4 regions of the Mesorhizobium sp. M0145 genome follow, and region 2 is predicted to be linked to each of the others. Evidence: riboswitches for the same ligand, from Rfam matches in the RefSeq annotation. Region 2 holds a riboswitch; each other region holds the start of a gene.
The links. Region 2 has a riboswitch for cobalamin ahead of metE (5-methyltetrahydropteroyltriglutamate--homocysteine S-methyltransferase). Riboswitches for the same ligand answer to the same signal wherever they lie in the genome.
Positions count from the first base shown of each region.

Region 1: linked by a shared signal. The riboswitch ahead of NKJ28_RS17555 (ABC transporter ATP-binding protein) and the one ahead of metE (5-methyltetrahydropteroyltriglutamate--homocysteine S-methyltransferase) in region 2 are both predicted to bind cobalamin.
Region 3: linked by a shared signal. The riboswitch ahead of NKJ28_RS18830 (DUF1636 family protein) and the one ahead of metE (5-methyltetrahydropteroyltriglutamate--homocysteine S-methyltransferase) in region 2 are both predicted to bind cobalamin.
Region 4: linked by a shared signal. The riboswitch ahead of NKJ28_RS32025 (CbtB domain-containing protein) and the one ahead of metE (5-methyltetrahydropteroyltriglutamate--homocysteine S-methyltransferase) in region 2 are both predicted to bind cobalamin.

Region 1 is NZ_JAMYTK010000011.1:82,670-87,995, forward strand. Features, by position in the region: gene NKJ28_RS17540 (FAD-binding oxidoreductase) at 1-1,272, opposite strand, end outside; gene NKJ28_RS17545 (LysR substrate-binding domain-containing protein) at 1,413-2,321, shown strand; partial or broken gene NKJ28_RS17550 (AraC family transcriptional regulator) at 2,401-2,518, opposite strand; cobalamin riboswitch at 2,654-2,857, shown strand; gene NKJ28_RS17555 (ABC transporter ATP-binding protein) at 2,950-3,768, shown strand; gene NKJ28_RS17560 (ABC transporter substrate-binding protein) at 3,765-4,712, shown strand; gene NKJ28_RS17565 (FecCD family ABC transporter permease) at 4,742-5,326, shown strand, end outside.
Region 2 is NZ_JAMYTK010000032.1:3,952-9,277, reverse strand. Features, by position in the region: gene NKJ28_RS29145 (helix-turn-helix transcriptional regulator) at 1-340, shown strand, start outside; gene NKJ28_RS29140 (hypothetical protein) at 658-912, opposite strand; cobalamin riboswitch at 1,461-1,661, shown strand; gene metE (5-methyltetrahydropteroyltriglutamate--homocysteine S-methyltransferase) at 1,757-4,102, shown strand; gene NKJ28_RS29130 (FMN-binding negative transcriptional regulator) at 4,201-4,419, opposite strand; gene NKJ28_RS29125 (dihydrodipicolinate synthase family protein) at 4,453-5,326, opposite strand, start outside.
Region 3 is NZ_JAMYTK010000012.1:155,315-160,640, reverse strand. Features, by position in the region: gene NKJ28_RS18855 (NADH-quinone oxidoreductase subunit C) at 1-578, opposite strand, end outside; gene NKJ28_RS18850 (hypothetical protein) at 575-1,114, opposite strand; gene NKJ28_RS18845 (NuoB/complex I 20 kDa subunit family protein) at 1,121-1,702, opposite strand; gene NKJ28_RS18840 (NADH-quinone oxidoreductase subunit A) at 1,693-2,058, opposite strand; gene NKJ28_RS18835 (winged helix-turn-helix domain-containing protein) at 2,394-3,593, shown strand; cobalamin riboswitch at 3,623-3,826, shown strand; gene NKJ28_RS18830 (DUF1636 family protein) at 3,865-4,299, shown strand; gene cobW (cobalamin biosynthesis protein CobW) at 4,296-5,326, shown strand, end outside.
Region 4 is NZ_JAMYTK010000046.1:186-5,511, reverse strand. Features, by position in the region: gene NKJ28_RS32040 (methyltransferase family protein) at 1-358, opposite strand, end outside; gene NKJ28_RS32035 (heparan-alpha-glucosaminide N-acetyltransferase) at 375-1,373, opposite strand; gene NKJ28_RS32030 (aromatic ring-hydroxylating oxygenase subunit alpha) at 1,592-2,785, opposite strand; cobalamin riboswitch at 2,927-3,123, shown strand; gene NKJ28_RS32025 (CbtB domain-containing protein) at 3,160-3,339, shown strand; gene NKJ28_RS32020 (CbtA family protein) at 3,355-4,137, shown strand; gene cobU (bifunctional adenosylcobinamide kinase/adenosylcobinamide-phosphate guanylyltransferase) at 4,130-4,651, shown strand; gene cobO (cob(I)yrinic acid a,c-diamide adenosyltransferase) at 4,653-5,270, shown strand.

The DNA.
Region 1 (5,326 bases), on a different contig from region 2:
GCCCTCTTCGCCGAGATTATTCGCATAGACGCCGCCGGTCGAGAACGGTCTCATTGCATCCCACAGGTCGCGCGCCCATCGGATGTGCGTTTCGTCGTCAGACGGATTGTCCCAAATCGATATCGGGAAGCAATCGTAAAGTGCATCTCTGTTGGCGTAGGGCGTTCCGTCCATCGGTACTCGCGAGATGGCGCCGCCAACCTGCTGCAGGACTAGAAGCGATTCGCTGGGTGCAGTCATGTAAGCCGCAAGCATGGTATCGATCGCCTGATCTGTGATTTCGCGCATGAACTGCGCCTTCCAGTAGTAGCGCCGCCCGCGCGGAAAGAGGCTGTCCCCGGCCGATTGGATTTGAAGATAGGGGACAGGAGCAACCCGGCGCTCAACTGGCGTGCCATACTCTCTCAGAGGTTGAATGATTTGCTGGCCTTCGTCGAGTGGGCCGATGTAGCACGCCGATATGCTGAAGAAGCGTTCGCCCGAGGGCGCCGTCACAAGTGCTGCATCCAGGCTCAGCTCATCCGTGGCGCCGCTCGAGAACGCACGATAGAACCGCATCGCTTCGCGTGCCTCTTCGTAGCGGTATAACATCGATCCCGCGATGAGAAGCGGACCCACTGGATGGAGCTTGTATTCGAAGGTGGTGACTATTCCGAAATTGCCGCCGCCGCCCCGAATGCCCCAGAACAAATCTGCATTTTCGGCCGCGTTTGCCGTGAGCAACCGGCCGTCCGCCGTCACGATTTCGACAGCGACAAGGTTGTCGCAGCTCAGTCCATGTTTGCGGCCAAGCTTGCCGAACCCGCCGCCGAGTGTCAGTCCGGCTATGCCGGTATCCGCGTTGACACCCATGGTCGTCGCAAGACCATGGACCTGTGTGGCTGCGTCGAACTCGCCCAGGTTCAGGCCGGCCTCTGCGCGCGCAACACGGCGGATCGGGTCGACTTCGATCCGCTTCATGCGTGACACATCGATCACCAAGCCGCCGTCGCATACCGAACTGCCAGCGACGTTATGACCACCGCCGCGGACGGCGACGAGGAAGCCTTGCGATCGGGCGAAGTTGACGGCCGTGACGACATCGCTGGATTCGGCGCAATAGAAAACAGCCGCCGGCCTCTTATCGACCATGCCATTCCAAACTCTGCGCGCCTGGTCATAGCCAGGGTCGTCCGGAAGGATCAGATCGCCGCTAATCGCCTGCCTGAGCCGGGCGATATCTGGCGCCTGCAACGTCGGCTCGGAACCGTCTATAAGCTTGAACATGCTCATCGAGGGATACCCTTCGTGATTCAGCACGGTTGGACAGGCCGCTGTCGTTCACCGGATCACAATGATCTCATGCGGCGCCATTCGCTGCAAAATCGAATATCTCAGTCGCTGGATGAGCTAAATTCATCTAAACTGCCTGGATGAGAAAACTTCCGCCGCTCGGGTCGCTTCGCGCCTTCGAAGCCGCTGCCAGGCTGATGAGCTTCAGGAAGGCCGCGACGGAACTCGGCGTGACGCCAACGGCCATCAGCCACCAGATTCGATTGCTGGAGGAGGTCTGTGGGCAACTGCTGTTCCGGCGGCGCCCACGACCGCTCGTGCTCACAGGCGTGGGCGAACGGCTATTCCCGGTAATTTGCAGCGGCTTCGACGCTTTCGCTGCGGCAATAGCATCAGCCTCGGCCGGAGTTGGCCAACGCCCGTTGCGCGTGACGAGCCCAAATGCATTTGCCAGCCGATGGCTGGTTCCGCGCCTGTCGAAGTGGCGCGAACAGCATCCGAACATTCCACTGGAGATCATCGGGACAGACGCCGTTCTGGACCTGCGAGCCGGTGACGCCGACGTCGCGATCCGCTATGCGCGCAGGATGCCGCGGGATGTTCCCGCGCAGGAAATTTTTCGGGACGCATTCTTTCCGGTATGCAGCCCGGAGTTGTTCGCAGGAGGCGACCGACAGATCGAGCGCGCCGCCGATCTGCTGCAATACCCGCTCATCCATTTCAATTGGACGAACCGCGACCCGGAAGCGCCGACTTGGCAACGATGGCTGGCGATCGCACGCTCGATCGATCCCAGCATCCCCAATGCCAACCAGGCATGGGACCTAAGCTTCCGCGAAGAGCTGCACGCGATTGACGCGGTAGCGGCAGGCCAAGGTATCGCTATCTGCAGCGATGTGGTCGTCAGTGGCGAACTCGAGGCTGGCAGGCTAGTCAAGGCACATGATCTCTGTCTGCCAGGCTATGGCTTTTACCTTGCCTGCGTAGCCAATCACCCCCGACAAGCGCATATCGAAGCGTTTTCCGCCTGGATGAGATCGATAGTCTGAGCATCTGAACGCCGATCTTCTGCATGCTCGTCACAAGCGGTAGCAGCGCTTCCTGCGCTTCGGGGTCGCCTGCCGCGCCTCACACTTTGACCGGTATCCAAATTTCCAGCCTTGCCGCTACAGGGATCGAATTCCGGCGCATCGGCGACCTCGCGCCCAGATGCCGGCAGCCATTTGTCCCAAATCGTGTTGGGGGTTGACAGAAGCAGACAACGTCCTCTAGGTACGTAATGTTATTACATTACGAGGTATGCATGACTCCTTCTGACAAGACCCTTGCTCCAGCGGCTGTCCGAACTCCGAAAATTTATTGCGCTGTGAGTGGCGGAAAATTAGGGTGGCTGAGTGATGGTCCCCGAGTCGAAAGGCAAGGGGTGAAAAGGGAACACGGTGAGGTCTTCGGATCGAGGCCGTGGCTGCCCCCGCAACTGTAAGCGGTTAGCAAGATCCGAAGTGCCACTGGCCGGCAAGGCTGGGAAGGCAGGATGGCGCAAAGACCCGCGAGCCAGGAGACCTGCCATCAGCATGAGTTGACCGGACGGGGTGTGCCGGGAGGAGACGTGGACATCGGTCTTGTCGGCCGGTCCGTCCAGCTTCCTTCCGTCGCCATTGAGAAAGTGACGGTAAGTTGGACGCCTCCCAGCCTCTTCTTGAAGCGCGCGAACTGAGTGCGACGGCAAATGGCCAGCGCCTGGTCAGTGCGGTGAGCCTTTCGCTAGCGGCGGGCGACCGCCTCGCCATCATCGGCCCTAACGGCGCCGGCAAGACGACGCTGCTGCGCATGCTCTGCGGTACGCTGCGGCCAAGCGCAGGAGACGTGAGATTCTCCGGACGCCGGCTGGAGAGATTTTCGGCCGCCGAGCGGGCGCTGCACATGGCGGTCGTCGGCCAGACCGATCAGCCCGACCCGCGGCTTGCCGTGATCGACTATGTCGAGCTTGGGCGCGTCCCCCATGCGGGCTTGCGACGAAGGAGCGAGCAACGCGACATCGTCATCGAAGCGCTTCGCAGAACCGGCCTGATGCCGCTGCTCGGCCGCACAATCGGCTCGCTATCCGGTGGCGAGCGGCAACGCGCCCAGCTGGCGCGCGCCATCGCCCAGGAGCCCAAAATCCTGTTCCTCGATGAACCGACCAATCATCTCGATCCGCGCGCCCGCAGCGACCTTCTCGAACTCGTATCGCAGTTTGGCATGACCGTGGTGGCGGTGCTTCATGATCTGTCGCTGGTCACGCCATTTGCCACCAGGGTCGCGGTGATGAACGAGGCCCGCCTGCAGGCACTCGCCGGTCCGCACGAGGCGCTGACCAAGCAATTGATCCGCGAGACTTTCGGCGTCGACATGCTTCGGCTGCGCCATCCCACCGAGGACCGCGAACTTACGATCTTCGACGTTCCTAACCGTGCCTCTTCCCATCCTGATCTGACCAAGGAGCAACATTCGTGAAACGCCTCGTATTGTCTTTTGCCCCCCTACTGCTTGCCCAGGCCGCCTTCGCTTTTCCCGTGACCGTTGACAGCTGCGGCACGCCGCTGACGTTCGAAGCCGCGCCGAAGCGCGCCGTTATCCAAGATCTGAACATGGCGGAGATGGCCTTCGCGCTGGGGCTGCAACCGTCGATCGTCGGCCTGACGGGCATCACCGGATGGTACAAGGTCGGTCCGGAATTCAAGGCTGAGCAGGGCGCGATCCCGGAACTCGCGCCGAAATACCCGACGCTCGAAAACCTCGTCGCCGTCGAGCCCGATTTCTTCTTCGCCGGCTGGTATTACGGCATGAAACCAGGTGGCGAGGTGACGCCCGATACGCTGGCGCCGTACGGCATCAAGACGCTTGTGCTGACGGAAAGCTGCGTCCATCTCGACAAGAACCGCCCCGCGGCCTCGATGGACCTGCTCTATGGTGATGTCGAAAAGCTGGGCAAGATTTTTGGCAAGGAGGCCCAGGCGGGAAAGCTTGTGTCGGACTGGAAGGCACAACTTGCCGATATCACGGCAAAGATCGGCGACCGCAAGGGAACGCGCGTGTTTCTTTACGACTCCGGCGAAGACAAACCTTTCACATCAGGCAAGTTCGCGATCCCCAGCGCCATGATCGCTGCTGCCGGCGGCGACAACATCATGGCCGACATGGCGACGAGTTGGGGCAATACGGATTGGGAGACGGTGGCGGCCCGCAATCCGCAATTCCTTATCCTGCTCGACTACCAGGACGGCGGCGGCTACAGGAAACTGCTCGATTTCCTCAAAGCCCATCCGGCGATGAAGGAGACTGATGCGGTCAAAAATGAACGCTTCGTCGCGCTGCGCTATGCCGAACTGACACCTGGGCCTGCCAACATCGAGGCGATCGGCAAGATCGCCAGGGCGATGCACCCGGAAGCTTTCTGAGCTTGCGCCAGAGAGCGTTCGAATTGGCCATGACAGCAGGAGCAGCAGCAATTGCCGCTCTTGCTTTGTTGTCGATTGCCTATGGATCGACGGTCATCGCGCTGAGCGACGTGATTGCTGCGCTCGGACATGCGGCCGGGCTGGACGGAGATATCGTGTCCGGTCCGGCCGGCAAGATCCCGATTGCCAAGATCGTTGTCGATCTCAGGCTGCCGCGCACGATTATGGCCATCTGTGTCGGCGCCGGGCTGGGCGTCATCGGCGCGCTGCTGCAGACGGTAACGCGCAACGACCTCGCCGATCCGTTCCTGTTCGGCCTGTCGTCCGGAGCGGCGGCCGGCGCGGTTTCCGTCATCACCATTTTTGGCGACCATTTCGGCATCTGGACGTTGCCGGTCGCGGCCTTCACGGGCGGCGTATTAGCCGCCGGCATCGTGCTGTTGCTGGTTTCGCGGGTGAGGGGGCAAGGCCCCGAACGGCTGATCCTCGCCGGGCTTGCTGTCTCCTTCATGTTCACCGCCTTGACCAACTATCTCGTCTTTGCCGGAGACCAGCGCGCCGCTCACTCGGTGTTGTTCTGGACGATGGGCGGGCTCGGGCTCGCGCGTTGGGAC
Region 2 (5,326 bases):
GGCTTTGGATGACTGGGATAAGGGTGAGGTTTCAGGAAAGCTGAAGAAAGAATGCGATGCCATCATCGCAGAGATGGGTGATCAGGAAGCCGTGCGCATGGCCTCCTATGTTCGCGTCACATATGACGACGGAGAAGATGAGTGGAACTTCTTGGATGAAGAAACCGCTACGACTTTCTTCGGATTGGAAGCTGCGACCTTTGACGTTCCCCAGTGTAGTTTCGCCGAAGTGGAGGAAGAAGGTTACTACCGAGCGCGATACGCCAACCTTGATCGCGTCGCCGTGATGGAGGTTCCAAGCGACCGTTATCACAGATTGACCGCGCCCGAGGAAGCTTAGAACCATCCACGAAGGGCGCATGTTACATCTCGACCTTGCGTGGTGCGTTTTCAGTACGAGATGACGTTAAGCGTAGGTAGTGGCAGGTAAGAGTGCTCGACCAGAAGCTCAACTGCCTCCTCAATATCGCTGCCGATGTGCCGCAGGACACGTCCACGGGAGCGTGGATAGGCGTAAAGTTCCTGCACTCCACGGTCCGCTCTCCCATCGCCGGTGTGTGCCCGACGCCATCTTGTGGACGAGCTTGGCCGCCTGCACCCGGTTGTATTCCGGCTTGCAGTCCGCCTGGGCGGTCCGCCGCGATGGCTATCTCCATGTCAATCGGCGCCGAACTTTGACTGCCCGCTGCTTTTGATGAATTTGGCGAGGTCCCGCGCATAATCACTCTTGGTTTTCTCCTTGAGGCCCTGTGTCGCGAACTTGTGGTCCAGCAGGGCAAACAGGTCCAAGTCCCCTTCCGCCTGTGGCGCTGGCTTGCCCTCACCGCCCTCGGCTTCCCAATTGGGGACCGCTTCTGCGCGCTGCACCGTGGCGATTGTCCGCCCAAGACGCATCACAAGATCGAACGCCAAACCGTGCCCGTGCACGACGATTTGCCGCTCAGGCCTCATTTGGACAGGACTTAAGCTGGCCCGGTGGTTTGAGCCGGGTTACCTTGAGCCGGTGGGCTGCGAACAAGCAGTTCGAGACATTGGCCTCGATCACTTCGCAACACGCCGCTGCGCCTGGCCTCGGTGTGCTCCCCCCGAAATCGTTGTGTCATATCACCGAGGGCATCACGGCCAACAGCTTCCACATGGGCAACAGCCTCGCCATTGAGCCGAATATGGTCGCGAGCAGCCAACGAAGCGGTCGGAACCTCGGAGCAGTTCGACGCCGAGGTGGTTCGCATGATGCGCTAAGCAGCACCACGGCGCTTGCCGGTATGTTTGCTGCCGGCAGCCGACGAACTCCTATCCTCCTGGACAAGGGCGCCGTGCGTCATTGCTTTGATTTACCGGCCGCTCAAGGCTTCCACAGTTTTCGCTTTCGAGGCGACCTTTGGAACATGCCAACGGAAATTTAACATAACGACATAAACATTTCTTTATGCGACGTTGACAAAGAAGCGAACTGCTGTAATTGTCTCCCGCATCGTGGTTCTCCGTACGGCGCTGCCGCAGCGGAGCTAAGAGGGAAGCCGGTGCGATGCCGGCGCTGCCCCCGCAACTGTTAGCGGCGAGCCAACCCCACTCATGTCACTGAGGCGAATAGCCTTGGGAAGACGGGTAGAGGCTATGACCCCGCGAGCCAGGAGACCTGCCACGGCGAATTACGTCCACGGGCGGGGTGTCTCGGTGGCCGCTGCAGCCTGGCGTTCGTGCCGGCCTGCTAGCGCCTTCCTTGTCACCGACGCCCCAACCATCGGGGTCTGGCATGACTGTCTCTCAGCAAATTCCTGTAGCAACGCTCGGCGTGCCCCGCTTCGGTCGTCGGCGAGAACTGAAATTCGCGCTTGAAAGCTACTGGTCCGGAAAATCGTCCGCTGCCGACCTTCTCACGACCGCGAAGGCGCTCCGTGCCGCTAGCTGGGAGGAGCAGCACGATCGCGGCGTGTCGAAAATCCCGTCGAACGACTTCTCGCTCTACGACCATGTGCTCGACACCGCAGCCATGGTCGGCGCCGTTCCATCCCGTTACGGCTGGAATAGCGGCGAGGTTCCACTTGACATCTACTTCGCAATGGCGCGGGGCAACCAGGGTCAGACGGAGGATTGTCGACACGCTGGTCACCAGCAGGCGGCTCATCGGTCTGATGTAACCGCGATGGAAATGACCAAGTGGTTTGACACCAACTATCACTACATTGTGCCGGAACTCAACGATGATCAGACGTTCGCCCTCTCGTCGACGAAACCGGTCGATTACTTCATCGAGGCTAAAGCTCTCGGCGTTCACACACGCCCAGTCATCCTTGGACCGATCACCTTCCTCAAGCTGGCGAAATCGCCTGCCGAAGGATTCGATCCCATCGCGCTCCTGCCGCGGCTGCTGCCCGTCCACGAGCAACTCCTGCAGAGGCTGAAGCTGTCTGGAGCCGACTGGGTGCAGATCGATGAGCCAGCGCTTGTCCTCGATCTGAACCCGAACGAACGAGCTGCGTTCGAATTCGCCTATGGCCAGCTGTCGAAAGCCGCGCCCGAGCTGAAGATCATGCTGGCTACCTATTTCGGGCCGCTGGGAGACAATCTCGAAACCGCGGTTTCTCTGCCCCTGGCCGGGCTGCATATTGATCTCGTGCGCGCTCCCGAGCAGCTGGAAACGGTGGGGCGGCTCGCACCGAAGGATCTGGTGCTCTCGCTTGGCTTGATCGATGGCCGCAACGTCTGGCGTGCGAACCTGCCCGCCATTCTCGACCGCATCAAACCGATCGTCGCCGGCTGGCCCTTGGACCGCGTCGAGATCGCGCCTTCTTGCTCGATGCTGCATGTGCCGATCGACCTCCGCATGGAGACGGAACTCGACGCGGACATCAGGTCGTGGCTCGCCTTCGCGGCCCAGAAGACCGACGAGTTGGTGTTGCTTGCCCGGGCCCTGTCCCAAGGCAGGGATGCGGTGGCAGGCGCGTTGAAAGCGTCTGCCGAGGCTGCCGCCACTCGCGTGACATCCACGAAGATCCATGACCCGCTGGTTGAGGGGCGGATCGCCAGCATTGACGACAGCATGAAGCGACGAGAGAGCGCTTTTGCCGAGCGCTCCAGAGTCCAGGCCGGCACGCTCGGGCTGCCGCCGTTCCCGACGACGACCATCGGGTCCTTCCCGCAGACGCCGCAGGTACGCAGGGCGCGGGCCGCTCATGCGAAGGGCCAGCTGAGCTATGTCGACTACGAGACCTTCCTGAAGAAGGAGATCGAGGCTGCAATTCGCTGGCAGGAAGAGATCGGGCTGGACGTGCTGGTGCACGGTGAGTTCGAACGAAACGACATGGTACAGCATTTCGGCGAGCAGCTGTCCGGCTTCGCCTTCACCCAGCATGCCTGGGTGCAGAGCTATGGGTCGCGTTACGTGCGCCCCCCCATCATCTTCGGCGACGTATCGAGGCCCAATCCGATGACGCTGCGCTGGTGGCAGTTCGCCCAGTCGCTTACGGAAAACCCTGTGAAGGGAATGCTCACAGGCCCAGTGACCATTCTCAACTGGTCATTTGTTCGCGACGACGTACCCCGCTCCGAAGCATGCCGCCAGATCGCGCTCGCCATCCGCGACGAAGTGACGGATCTCGAATGGTCCGGCGCAAGGATGATCCAGATCGATGAGGCCGCGTTTCGCGAAGGATTGCCACTGCGCCAGTCTGATTGGAACGACTATCTCGACTGGGCTGTCGAATGCTTCCGGATCGCTTCAACGGGTGTAAAGGACGCGACTCAAATCCATACCCACATGTGCTATTCGGAGTTCAACGAGATCATCGACGCGATCGCTGAAATGGATGCGGATGTCATTTCGATTGAGACGTCGCGCTCGAAAATGGAACTGCTGGACGCCTTCACAAGCTCCAAATATCCGAATGAAATCGGGCCCGGAGTCTACGACATTCACTCACCACGGGTCCCGGAAGTCGGCGAGATTTCGGATCTCGTCATGCTTGCCCGCGAGCGACTGTCCGATGCCCAACTGTGGGTAAACCCGGACTGTGGCCTCAAAACCCGCAAGTGGGAGGAGGTCCGCCCTGCCCTCATGAACATGGTTGCTGCAGCACGCGCGCTCCGGGAGAAAGTGTAGGCCGGAAGGTTTCCTGGTTGCTCACCATGTGGTGACTTAGCGGCTGCCGCATGTGGGCCGTGAATGTGCCAAAACGCGATCACATCCTTTGAAATAAGTCACTCGAGCGAGAAAGTGCACTTTCCTTCGGCACGTGTACTAATCGCGCAGGAATAAAGGGAGCCGTTTTCTCCCTGTGACGTGTCGAGTTCGAAGGGGATGTGATTGGCGTCGAGACCGCTCCGGCCATGGGTTATCAGCATGCCAAGTGCGCTGTTCTCGATCAGTTCGTAAAGGACTTCTCGGCTCGGTTCATCGAAATGCGCGGGTACATACATGACAGGTTCCTTCACTGGCCGCGGGTTCGCTGTTCACCGGTTGACATCCGATGGCAAGCGTTCCAACGCGGCGGCGATCTGGCGCTTCGCTGCTGAGGGCAGAGGCAGGATGGGACGCGGGGGGTCGGCACGGCAAATGTCGAGCAATTCGGCAAGTGCATAGACGACGCGAAGGCTCGAGAACTCCTTGAAGAGGCTCCAGAGCGGCGCAAGCGTGGCATCGATCCGTCGCGCTTCGGCCGCATCGCCCTGTTGCGCCGCCGTGACGATCTTCACGCAGACCTCGGGCAGGATGCCGGCGAGGACGCTGTACCATGTGTCGGCGCCGGCGATTATGGCCTCTGCAGCGTTCCAGTCGCCGCTGTAGCCGATCGAGAACCCTTCCGGCACAGTGCGCCTCTGGTCGGCCAGATGGCTCTTGATCGCATCGCCCTTGTCTGTCGGATTCTTGATAGCGACAATCCCACCCACCTTTGCCAGGCGGCTGACGAGTGCTGGGGTGAAATGGAAATGCGTCGTTCCTGGATTGTCGTAGACGACGATCGGCAGGCCGCTCTCGCACGCCACCGTCGAGAAATGTTCGAACACCTCGTCATCAGTAAGCGGGGTGTAGGAGGCGGCGGCAAGCAAACCCGCAGCAGCTCCAAGGGCCTTGGCGTCTTGCGCGAGCCCCACGGCTTCATCGGTGCGCAGCCCGCCTACACCCACCAGGACCGGCATTCGCCCCGCGGTTTCGTCCAAGGTCTCGGCGAGCGTCCGTCGCCGTTCCTCGCGCGACAGATACATGTAGGTGCCGGTGCTGCCGAGAAGACCGATGGAATCGACCTGAGCGGTGCCAAGCCGAGCAATCAGCCTGCGCAGGGCAACGGTATCGACGCGGCCGTCACGATTGCTCGGGGTGATGGGG
Region 3 (5,326 bases), on a different contig from region 2:
GGAAGGACGTAATCCGTCCCCTCCCAAGGGCTGAGAAAATCGAAATTGCGGAATTCCTGTTTGAGCTCGACCGGCTCGTAGATGACGCGCTTGGCTTCGTCGTCGTAACGCACCTCGACGAAGCCGGTCAGCGGAAAGTCCTTGCGCAGCGGATGGCCTTCAAAGCCGTAATCGGTCAGAATCCGCCGCAGATCCGGATGGCCTGAAAACAGCACGCCGTAGAGATCGTAGGTCTCGCGCTCGAACCAGTCGGCGCCGGGATAAATCCCGGTGATCGACGGCACGAGCGTCTCTTCGTCGGCCTGGACCTTGATGCGGACGCGGATATTCTGTCTCGGCGACAGCAAATGATAGACCACGTCGAAGCGCTTTGCCCGCGACGGATAATCGGCGCCGCAAACGTCGATGATCGAGATGAACTGGCATTTCGGATCGTCGCGCAGGAAGGTGACCACCTCGATCAGGTCGCGCGGCTCGACTGGGATGGTGAGTTCGCCATAGGCGAATACCGCCTCGCCGATCCGGCCGACCAGTTTCTCGCCGAGATAGGTCGAGAGATCATTCAACGCCTGGGTCATGACAGCCTCGCCAACCAGTCCAGAATCTTGCGTGAGTCTTCCGGATCTTTCTCACCGAACCAACCGCTCTCCGTGGCCGCGTCAATGGTCAAAAAAACCTGGCATTCATCATCGTCACCCAGCTCGCCAAAAAACAGCTTTCCGACAAACTGCCGGGTTTCGAGGTTTGCCGGGTCCCCGTTCAGGGCAACGCACTCCACAAACAACTTTTCGGTAACTGCTCCCTGGCCCGGCGCCGAAGAGGAAAGCTTGGCCGACATTTCAGCAATCAGGTTCTTGGTTCGATCGCCAAGCGAACGCAGTCTCACGTCGCCATGATAAAAGACTATTCGTGGGTCGCTTGTCGGCTCAGCCTCCCAATCATTTAGTCGAATGTCGACACCGAGACCAGCAGCACCAAATTTCGTATCTGCTAAAAGCGCAGAAGAATAAAACGTCGAACCGGCGTCCGTTTTTACAAATCGCTGTTCAGACGTCTTGAACATCAAATCCAGCCAAGGCTCAGGGTTGCCATGAATAATCCCATCTTCATCCACGGCGATTTACCGCTCGATCGTGCCGGTGCGGCGGATCTTCTTCTGCAGCAGAAGGATGCCGTAAAGCAGCGCTTCGGCGCTCGGCGGGCAGCCGGGCACGTAGATGTCGACCGGCACGATGCGGTCGCAGCCGCGCACCACCGAATAGGAATAATGATAATAGCCGCCGCCATTGGCGCATGAGCCCATCGAGATGACGTAGCGCGGCTCCGGCATCTGATCGTAGACCTTGCGCAGCGCGGGCGCCATCTTGTTGGTCAGCGTGCCGGCAACGATCATGATGTCGGACTGACGCGGAGACGCGCGCGGCGCGACACCGAACCTCTCCGAGTCATAGCGCGGCATCGACGTATGGATCATCTCGACGGCGCAGCAAGCGAGACCGAAGGTCATGAACATCAACGAGCCGCTGCGCGCCCAGGTGATCAGCGCCTCGGTCGAGGTGACGAGAAAGCCCTTGTCGGCGAGCTCGTTGTTGATCTCCAGGAAGAATGGATCGTCGGACCCGACCGGCCTGCCGGTGTTGGGATCGATGAGGCCCTTGGGCTTCGGCGCGACGAGCGTGCCGGAACTGTCGTTCAATCCCATTCCAGCGCTCCTTTTTTCCATTCATAGGCAAAGCCGATGGTCAGCACCGCCAAAAACACCATCATCGACCAGAAACCGAGCATGCCGATCTGGCTGAACGACACCGCCCACGGAAACAGGAAGGCCACCTCCAGATCGAAGATGATGAACAGGATCGACACCAGGTAGAAGCGGATGTCGAATTTCATGCGGGCGTCATCGAACGAGTTGAAGCCGCACTCATAGGCCGAAAGCTTTTCCGGATCGGGGTTGCGATAGGCCACCAGGAAGGGTGCGGCGAGCAGCGCCAGCCCGACGATCAGCGCCACGCCGATGAACAGGACGATGGGCAGGTACGAACCTAAAAGTGCGTTCATGCTGCAGTTTCCGTTGGCGGCCAATCCACTCTGATTACAGCACCGGACCCACTTGCGGAAGCGTGACAGTTTAACCACTGAACCGTTTTAAGGAGGCTCTATGCTGCAACGCGGCGAGGGTTAGCGCAGCGCTTTCGGCGAAGCAAGTCAAACCTTGTTCAAATCGCGGTGCTGGACGGCATATCCGGGAAAACTGGTCCGATCCGCTCCTGTTTGATTTCCTTCACTTTTTACTCCACTTTTCTCTCCTGACATGAATGCCGCCAAAACCCTGTTAGCATGGCACGGAATCGCAGGTCATTTTCTCTGTCTAAAATCGTCCGGATGCCGCCTTCATGAAGGAAAAAATCTCGCTTGCCATGGCCCGCCGCATTGCGCTCGCGGCACAGGGATTCAATGACCCGCGCCCCACCGGCACGCCTGACCGCCGGCATCTGGCCCGCGTGCTTGCCCGTACCGGCCTGCTGCAGATCGATTCCGTCAGCGCCGTGGTGCGCGCCCACTATATGCCGCTCTATTCGCGGCTTGGCCCCTACAAGCTGGCGCTGCTCGACGACGCCGCCGTAACGCGCAAGCGCATGGTCTTCGAATATTGGGCGCACGAAGCCTCCTTCTTGCCGGTCGAGACCTATCCGCTGATGCGCTGGCGCATGCAGCGGGCCGAATGCGGCGACGAAATGTACAGCGGACTGGCCAAATGGGGCCGCGAGCACGCCGCCTATATCGAAGACATCTATCGCGAGGTCGCCGAACGAGGCCCGATCGCGGCGTCGGCTTTCGAAGGCCAGAAGGGTTCGGGCGGCTGGTGGGGCTGGAGCCATGCCAAGCACGCCTTCGAATGGCTGTTCTGGGCCGGCCGCATCACCACGGCGCATCGCCGCGGCTTCGAACGGTTCTACGATCTGCCGGAGCGCGTATTGCCGCCGGCGGTACTCGCGCTACCGGTTCCCCGTCCCGAGGATGCTCACCGCGAATTGCTGCGCATCTCGGCCCGCGCCCACGGCATCGCCACGGCAGGAGACCTGCGCGACTATTTCCGCCTCTCGCCCGCCGACATCAAGGGCCGCATCGAGGAGTTGGTCGAGGCCGGCGACCTGTTGCCGGTGAGCGTCGAAGGCTGGAACAAAACAGCCTATCTCCACAAGGACGCCCGTTTGCCGCGCAAGATCGAGGCGCGCGCCTTGCTCGCGCCGTTCGATCCTGTCGTCTTCGAACGATCGCGCACCGAGCGGTTGTTCGACTTCCACTACCGCATCGAGATCTACACGCCGGCCGAAAAGCGCCAGTATGGCTATTACGTGCTGCCGTTCCTGTTCGGCGACAGCATCGTCGGGCGCGTCGACCTCAGGGCCGACCGCCCGGCCGGCGTCTTGCGCGTCCATGCCGCCTATGCGGAGCCCGGCGCCTCGCTGCAAACCGCAGCCGAGCTTTTCGAAGAATTGAAGCAGATGCAGGGCTGGCTCGGCCTGGAACGCATCGAGGTGACCGCTGCCGGCGACCTCGGCCGGCCGCTCGCGGATATCGCCGCGTCATAGACGTGCGTTGACACGACTGCCTCCACAAGCCTAAATCCGTTCCAGACGGTCCCCTGCCCGCAACGGCAGGGGCCAAGAGGGAATGCGGTGCGAAATCTCGATTTCAAATCCGCGGCTGTCCCCGCAACTGTAAGCGACGAGCCTCGGCCGAAAACCACTGGGATATTCCCGGGAAGGCGGCACCCAGGCGATGACCCGCGAGCCAGGAGACCTGCCGTCTAGGACATAAGAATCCGATCGCCTGGCGGGTTTTCCGGGCAAGGAGCCTGATTTGGAACACGACAGCAGTTTTCCGGCTGAGACAGCGGATTTATTGTCCGGCCATGGTGATTCCCCGGCCGGCGTTACCGTCATCGTCTGCTCGTCCTGCCGTGACGAGACCGGTTCGGACGCTTATCCGCGCGCCGGCGAACTGCTCGCAGAGGACACGCGCCGCGCCGCTTCCAGCGAAAACATCAAAATCCGCACCGTCGAATGCCTCGGCAATTGCAAGCGCCGGCTCAGCGCGGCCATGCTGCGCGACGGCTGCTGGAGTTACGTCTTCGGTGATCTGACCACGACCAGCGGCGCCGATCTCGTCACCGGGGCAAAGCTGTTCGCCACCTCGACGGATGGGCTCATTCCATGGCGCGGCCGTCCCGATTGCCTGAAGCGCGGCCTGGTTGCCCGCATCCCTCCCCTTGACCTTTTGAAGGACCTGACATGACCGCTGCCTCCCTTTCGCGCGTTCCCTGCACCGTGGTCACCGGCTTTCTCGGCGCCGGCAAGACGACGCTGATCCGCCATTTGCTCGAAAACGCCAAAGGCAAGCGCCTAGCCATCATCGTCAACGAGTTCGGCGACATCGGCATTGACGGCGAGATCCTGAAGGGCTGCGCCATCGACACCTGCCCCGAGGAAAACATCGTCGAGCTGGCCAATGGTTGCATCTGCTGCACCGTCGCCGATGATTTCGTCCCGGCGCTGGACCAGATCCTGTCGCTGACGCCGAGGGTCGACCACATCCTGATCGAGACATCCGGCCTCGCTTTACCCAAGCCGCTGGTCCAGGCCTTCCAGTGGCCGTCGGTGAAAAGCCGCGTGACGGTGGACGGCGTCATTGCCGTGGTCGACGGACCGGCGCTGGCTGATGGCCGCGTAGCCAACGACATGGACGCCCTGCAGGCCCAGCGCGCGCAGGACGAGACGCTCGACCATGACGATCCGGTCGAGGAAGTGTTCGAAGACCAGCTCGCCTGCGCCGACCTGATCATCCTGTCGAAGAGCGACCTGATGGACGCAGCCGGCTCGGCCCGTGCCAATGCCGTCATCGGCAAGCACGTTGCGCGGGCGGTGAAGATCGTACCGACTTCGCAAGGCAAGGTCGACCCGTCGGTGCTGCTCGGCCTCGGCCTCGCCGTCGAGGACGACATCGAGAACCGCAAGACCCACCACGACGACGAGCTCGACCACGAACATGACGATTTTGACTCGTTCGTCATCGACATCGCGTCTGTGTCCAACCCGGACGAGCTCGCACAACGGGTCGCCACGGCGGCGGAGGAAGAAAACGTGTTGCGCGTCAAGGGTTTCGTCGAAGTCGGCGGCAAGCCGATGCGGCTCCTGCTGCAGGCCGTCGGTCCGCGCGTCAACCACTATTACGACCGCGCCTGGACCGCTGAAGACGACCGCCGCTCGCGCCTGGTCGTCATCGGCCTGAAAGGGCTGAACCGCCCCGCCATCGAGCGTATCCT
Region 4 (5,326 bases), on a different contig from region 2:
CAAAGGCGAGGCTGACCAGCAGCAGCGTGTTGGCGAGGTAGATCGGGTTGCGGCTGACGGCGAAGGGTCCGGTAGTCACCAGATGGTCAGGCACGCCGTTCGGGTTGAGCGTCGTCTTGGCGCGGATCATGGTGCGAATTGCCGTGAACCAGAGCGCGGCAACCGCCACCAACCCCACAAGGCCGGCGGCGAACAGGATGTCGCCGAGAAGATCGCCGATCCACGGCAGCGGATAGAACAGCCCTAGCGCGACGCTGACGATGATGGCGGCGATATAGATCAGCGGCGGCCATGGGATGTGCCCCAGCTTCGGCTGCCCAGGATTTTGCTGCACGGGTTTCGGGTGACTGTCGCTCATTATTGTCCTCCCTCGATTAGCGCGTTCCCGGTTCCGCCGCCTCGGTTTGGGCGGTGCAGGTGCCGGCGAGCTCGCCAATATGCGCCTTCCACTCCGGGGACTGGTCGTTGCTGTAGAGCCGGTCAAGCGAGGCTTCGCCCTGGAGACTGTCCAGCATGCAGGCACAATAGCTGGAGCAGAACTCGGTGTCGCGTGCCTGCTCGCAGGATATCTGGCAGGATTTCAGAAAACGCACCTCCCTGATTTCGGCCTGCGCCGGCATGAATTGCGAAAACAGCCAGACCGAGCCGATCAGCACCGGCTGATGGATCAGATAGAAGGCAAGGCTGTGCCGGCCGATGAAGACCAGCGGATTTGCCCAGCGGCCGGGCGCCAAGGCCGACAGCCGCGTCAGCGCGCCGGAGGTGGCGGCGAGCTTGGTAACCGCGATGCCGGCAAGTACGGCGCCGAACCAGGGCAGCAGTGGAACGTAGTCGTTGGAGCGCGGGTTGGTCGCCGACAGGCCGACCCACCACAAAGCCGGATGATCGAAAAGCTCAGATCGCAGGTAGAAAGGCGCGGCAATAGCGAGGGCCGCCACGGCAAGCGTCAGCAGCGCCGGGAGGCGCAGGAACGCCAGGCCGAGCAGGCTGGCGAGCGCGATCTCGTGCAATATGCCGAAGAAGATGAAGCCATCGGGCGTGGCGATGCGGGTGACCAGCGATATTGCGAGCGCTGCCCCGGCAACCATGGCGAAGCGCTTCCAGAAGCCGGTCCAGCGGATTTTCTTGCCATGGGCGAGATAGAGGCTGATGCCGACCAGGAACAGGAAGCTCGAGGCGATGCAGCGCGCGTAGATTTTCCACCAGCCGAAGGCGGTGAGGCCGGGATCGGTGTAGCCGAAGAATTCGAGGTCCCAGGTGAAATGATAGCTCGCCATGGCAAGCAAAGCGATGCCGCGTGCAATGTCGATAGCGGCGATGCGCTTCGACTTCGGTTGATCCTGAACGGCTGCGCTCGGCGTGTCGATGCTCATGGTCTCGCTGTCTTGGTTCAGCCCCGGCAAGACGACTATCACGGTTGCCACCGTCAAAAGAAGCAGGGCCTTGCGTCGCGTTGGTACCGGTCGGCATCAGAGCTGCTTTAGGCCAGAGCCGGAAAGCCTTTGGCCGGCGTGCAGGCGTTCTTCGGCCTGGGCGCGGTTTTCGCAACGCTCGGGCTGCTGGCGGCGGCCTGCGGCTTCGTCACCTGGCGCTATCTGCCCAAATCGCTTTGATGTTCGAGCGCCGCATGGCGCTCGCGCACCCAGTTGTGGAAGCGGTGCAAGTCGTATTCCTCGGGCATCAGTACGCCGGCCTTGTGGCGCATCGAGCGCAGGCCCATCTGGTTGACCTCGCAGATATCAGCATCCTCCTCCAGCACCTGGGTACCGAAGGCGACGATGTTGTCGATATCCGCGGCCGGTTCGGCGAGCGCTTCGGGCGAAAAAAGCCATTCGGCGGTAAGTTCGGTCTGCTCCGGGCCAAGCGGCACCAGCCGCACGGTCCTGACATAGTCGACATGGCCGACGACGAACATCGACGGCATGCTGGTGGCATAGGTCTGCCCGGCGGCACGCTCGCCCGGCGTCAGGCCGGAAAAGACCGAGCCGTGGACGCGCCCGTCGCGCGACCAAGTTTCGGCCCCGGCCCGCAAGCCGCCGGCAAATTCCGGCGCGTCATTGTCGGCGTGGCGCGCCCATTCGGGGTCGTCGTGCCGGCCCATCAGGCCGCGGCCATAGATCGGCACCAGCCGCGACAGGTCCTTGTGGACGCCGGGGCAGTGCAGGCACTCGTTGAAATTTTCCCAAAATACCTTCCAGTTGCAGTTTATCACCTTGCGCAGCACATGGCCGCTCAGCAGCGTTTCCAACGGCCAGTTGGCGAGGTTGCCGGATGCCGGATCGAAGGATGTTTCAGCCGAGCCGGCAGCGTCTTCCGCCAGATTGACGAAGACGAAACCGCGCCACACCGAAAGCGCGACCCGGTAGAGCGGATGATCGGCCTTGTCGAAGCCGTCCGGCAGCGATTTCGACGGCACGCGCACCAGATCGCCGTGCAGCGAATAGGACCAGGCATGGTATGGGCAGGTGATGAGCCGCGCCTTCAGCCGTCCTTCGCTCTGCTGGCAAAGCTGCGAGCCGCGATGCCGGCAGGTGTTGTGGAAGGCGCGCAACTCGCCGGTCTCGTCGCGCAGCACGACGACCTCCTGCGTGCCTATGCGGAACGTCCTGAAAGCCAGCGGCTGGGCAAGGTCGGCCTCGCGGCAGACGAGCAGCCAGTTGCGATACCAGATGGCCTCGAGATCGCGCTGATAGGCCGCGATGTCCCAATAGGCTGATGACGGCAGCGTCGGCTCGGCCCGCGTCAGGCCGTTGTAGGGACCGCGCTCATTCGGGCTGGGTTGCATGCCGGCTTCCTCCCCATCCGCCAGCCGACACCCGGCTGCGAAAATTGTCAATCGCGGCGCCGGCCGACCGGGCTTGGCGAGGCGGCGCATTCGCCACACGATCCGGCGGAATTTGGTTTGCCGGGCGCGGCGATTCTGCCTATAGTCACTGATGTCGTCGGTTCCGTTTGGAACCAAGAGGGAATGCGGTGAGGGCAAGTTGTTTGCCCAATGCCGTGGCTGCCCCCGCAACTGTGTGCGGTAGTCCTCTCCATATGCCACTGAAGGTTCGCCTTCGGGAAGGTGGGGAAGGGCGCTGATCCGCGAGCCAGGAGACCTGCCGGCGACAGGAAACTGACTTCTATGCCCTCGGGTGGAGGGCGAAAGGACAAGACATGAATACCGCTTCCGTCTCGCTCGGCGCTTCCGCCTCCTCGCAGTCGCGTCTCATGCAGCTGGCGCTTGCTGCATTCCTCGGCATTTTCGTCATGGGCTTTGTCGGCTTCTCGCATATCGATGCGGTCCACAATGCCGCCCACGACTATCGCCATTCGATGGGCTTTCCCTGCCACTGACAAGGGGCTGACATCATGACACTGTTTCGCAACGTCGTGTTCATCGCGGCGATCGCAGGGCTTGTGGCCGGCGTGGCTCTCGCCTGCATGCAAGCCTATGCCACGGTGCCGCTCATCCTAAAGGCGGAAGTCTACGAACAGGCCGGCGGGGGCCATGACCATGCCGCGGCACCTGCGACACCGGCCGAAAACGCCGCGGGCATGACGGCTATGAGCAGCGCCGCGTCGGCACCGGCTGAAGCAATGGCTCCGGCGGAAGACGAAGGCTGGGCGCCGGCGGACGGTTTCGAACGCTTCGGCTTCAGCGTCGTTGCCAATATCGTCACCGGCATCGGCTTTGCGCTGGTCCTGGTTGCGGTTTCGGAATTCGCCGGCGGCATCGGCAATTGGCGCCAGGGCCTGTTCTGGGGGCTGGCCGGCTTTGCCGCATTCACGCTGGCGCCGGGCCTCGGCCTGCCGCCGGAACTGCCGGCGATGCCGGCGGCCGACCTTGTCCAACGCCAGATATGGTGGTGGGCAACAGTGGTGGCGACAGCGGCCGGTCTCGGCCTTATCGTCTTCCGCAGATCGCTGCCGCTGGTGGCTCTTGCCGTGGCGTTGATCGTTGCGCCGCATATCGTCGGCGCGCCGCAGCCCGATAGCTTCGAGACGGCGATCCCGGAAGGCCTGCACCACCAGTTCGTGGTGGCGGTGACGCTGACCAATCTGGTGTTCTGGCTGGTGCTCGGCGCGGTCGTCGGCGTGGTGCGCGGACGCTTCACGGGCACGGCGACCAGCCTGCGCGACAGCTTTGCCTGACCGCGCTGCCGGGGCACTGACCCTGGTCATCGGGGGGGCGCGCCCCGCAATGCGCGCGCATGCCGAGAGCCTGGTGACGGTCGGCCCGCCGCCTTGGAGCTATATCGCCACGGCGCAAGCCTATGACGACGAGATGCGCCAGCGCACCGCGCTGCACCGCTCGCGCCGCGGCGCCGGCTGGACGACCATCGATGCGCCGCTCGACCTTGCCGGCGCGATCGGAGCGCTGCCTGACGGCCAGCCGGTGCTGATCGACTGCCTGACGCTGTGGCTGACCAACCATATGCTGGCCGACCATGATGTCGAGGCCGAATGCCGGAGGCTGGCCGATGTGCTGTCGCGGCCGCGTGGGCCGTGGTTCGTGGTGTCCAACGAGGTCGGCCAGGGCATCGTGCCGGACAATGCGCTGGCAAGACGGTTTCGCGACGCCGCCGGCCGGCTGAACCAGGACGTCGCGGCTGTTGCCGGCACCGTGCTTTTGATGGTGGCGGGGCTGCCGCTCAAGGTGAAATGACATGGCTGATACTATCGATCCCAAGGACGAGGAACGCCACCGCGCCAAGATGGCCAAGCGCAAGGCGGTGCAGGACGCCGAGGTCGCGGCCAAGACGGTCGAGAAGGGGCTGCTGATCGTCAACACCGGACCGGGCAAGGGCAAGACCACGGCCGCCTTTGGGCTGGCGCTCAGGATGCTCGGCTATGGCAAGCGCGTCGGCGTCGTTCAGTTCATCAAGGGCAAATGGCACACCGGCGAGAAAGACGCCTTTGCTGCCTTCGGCGACCGTGTCGTGTGGCACGCCATGGGCGAGGGCTTTACCTGGGAGACACAGGACCTGAAGCGCGACATCGCGGCGGCCGAGGCTGCCTGGGCGAAAGCGCTGGAGCTGATGGCCGAGCCGTCGATCAGCCTCGTGGTGCTCGACGAGCTGAACATCGCGCTGCGCTACGACTACCTCGATCTCGAAAAGGTGGTCGCGGCGCTGAAGGCGCGTCGCGAAGGCCTGCATGTCGTCGTCACCGGCCGTAACGCCAAACCGGTATTGGTCGAGGCGGCCGATCTGGTCACCGAGATGGGCGTGACCAAGCACCACTTCTCCGCCGGCGTGAAGGCGCAGCAAGGGATCGAGTTCTGAGGAGTGTTGCTGGCGCCTCTTCTTCCTTCTCCCCTTGTGGGAGAAGGTGGATTGGC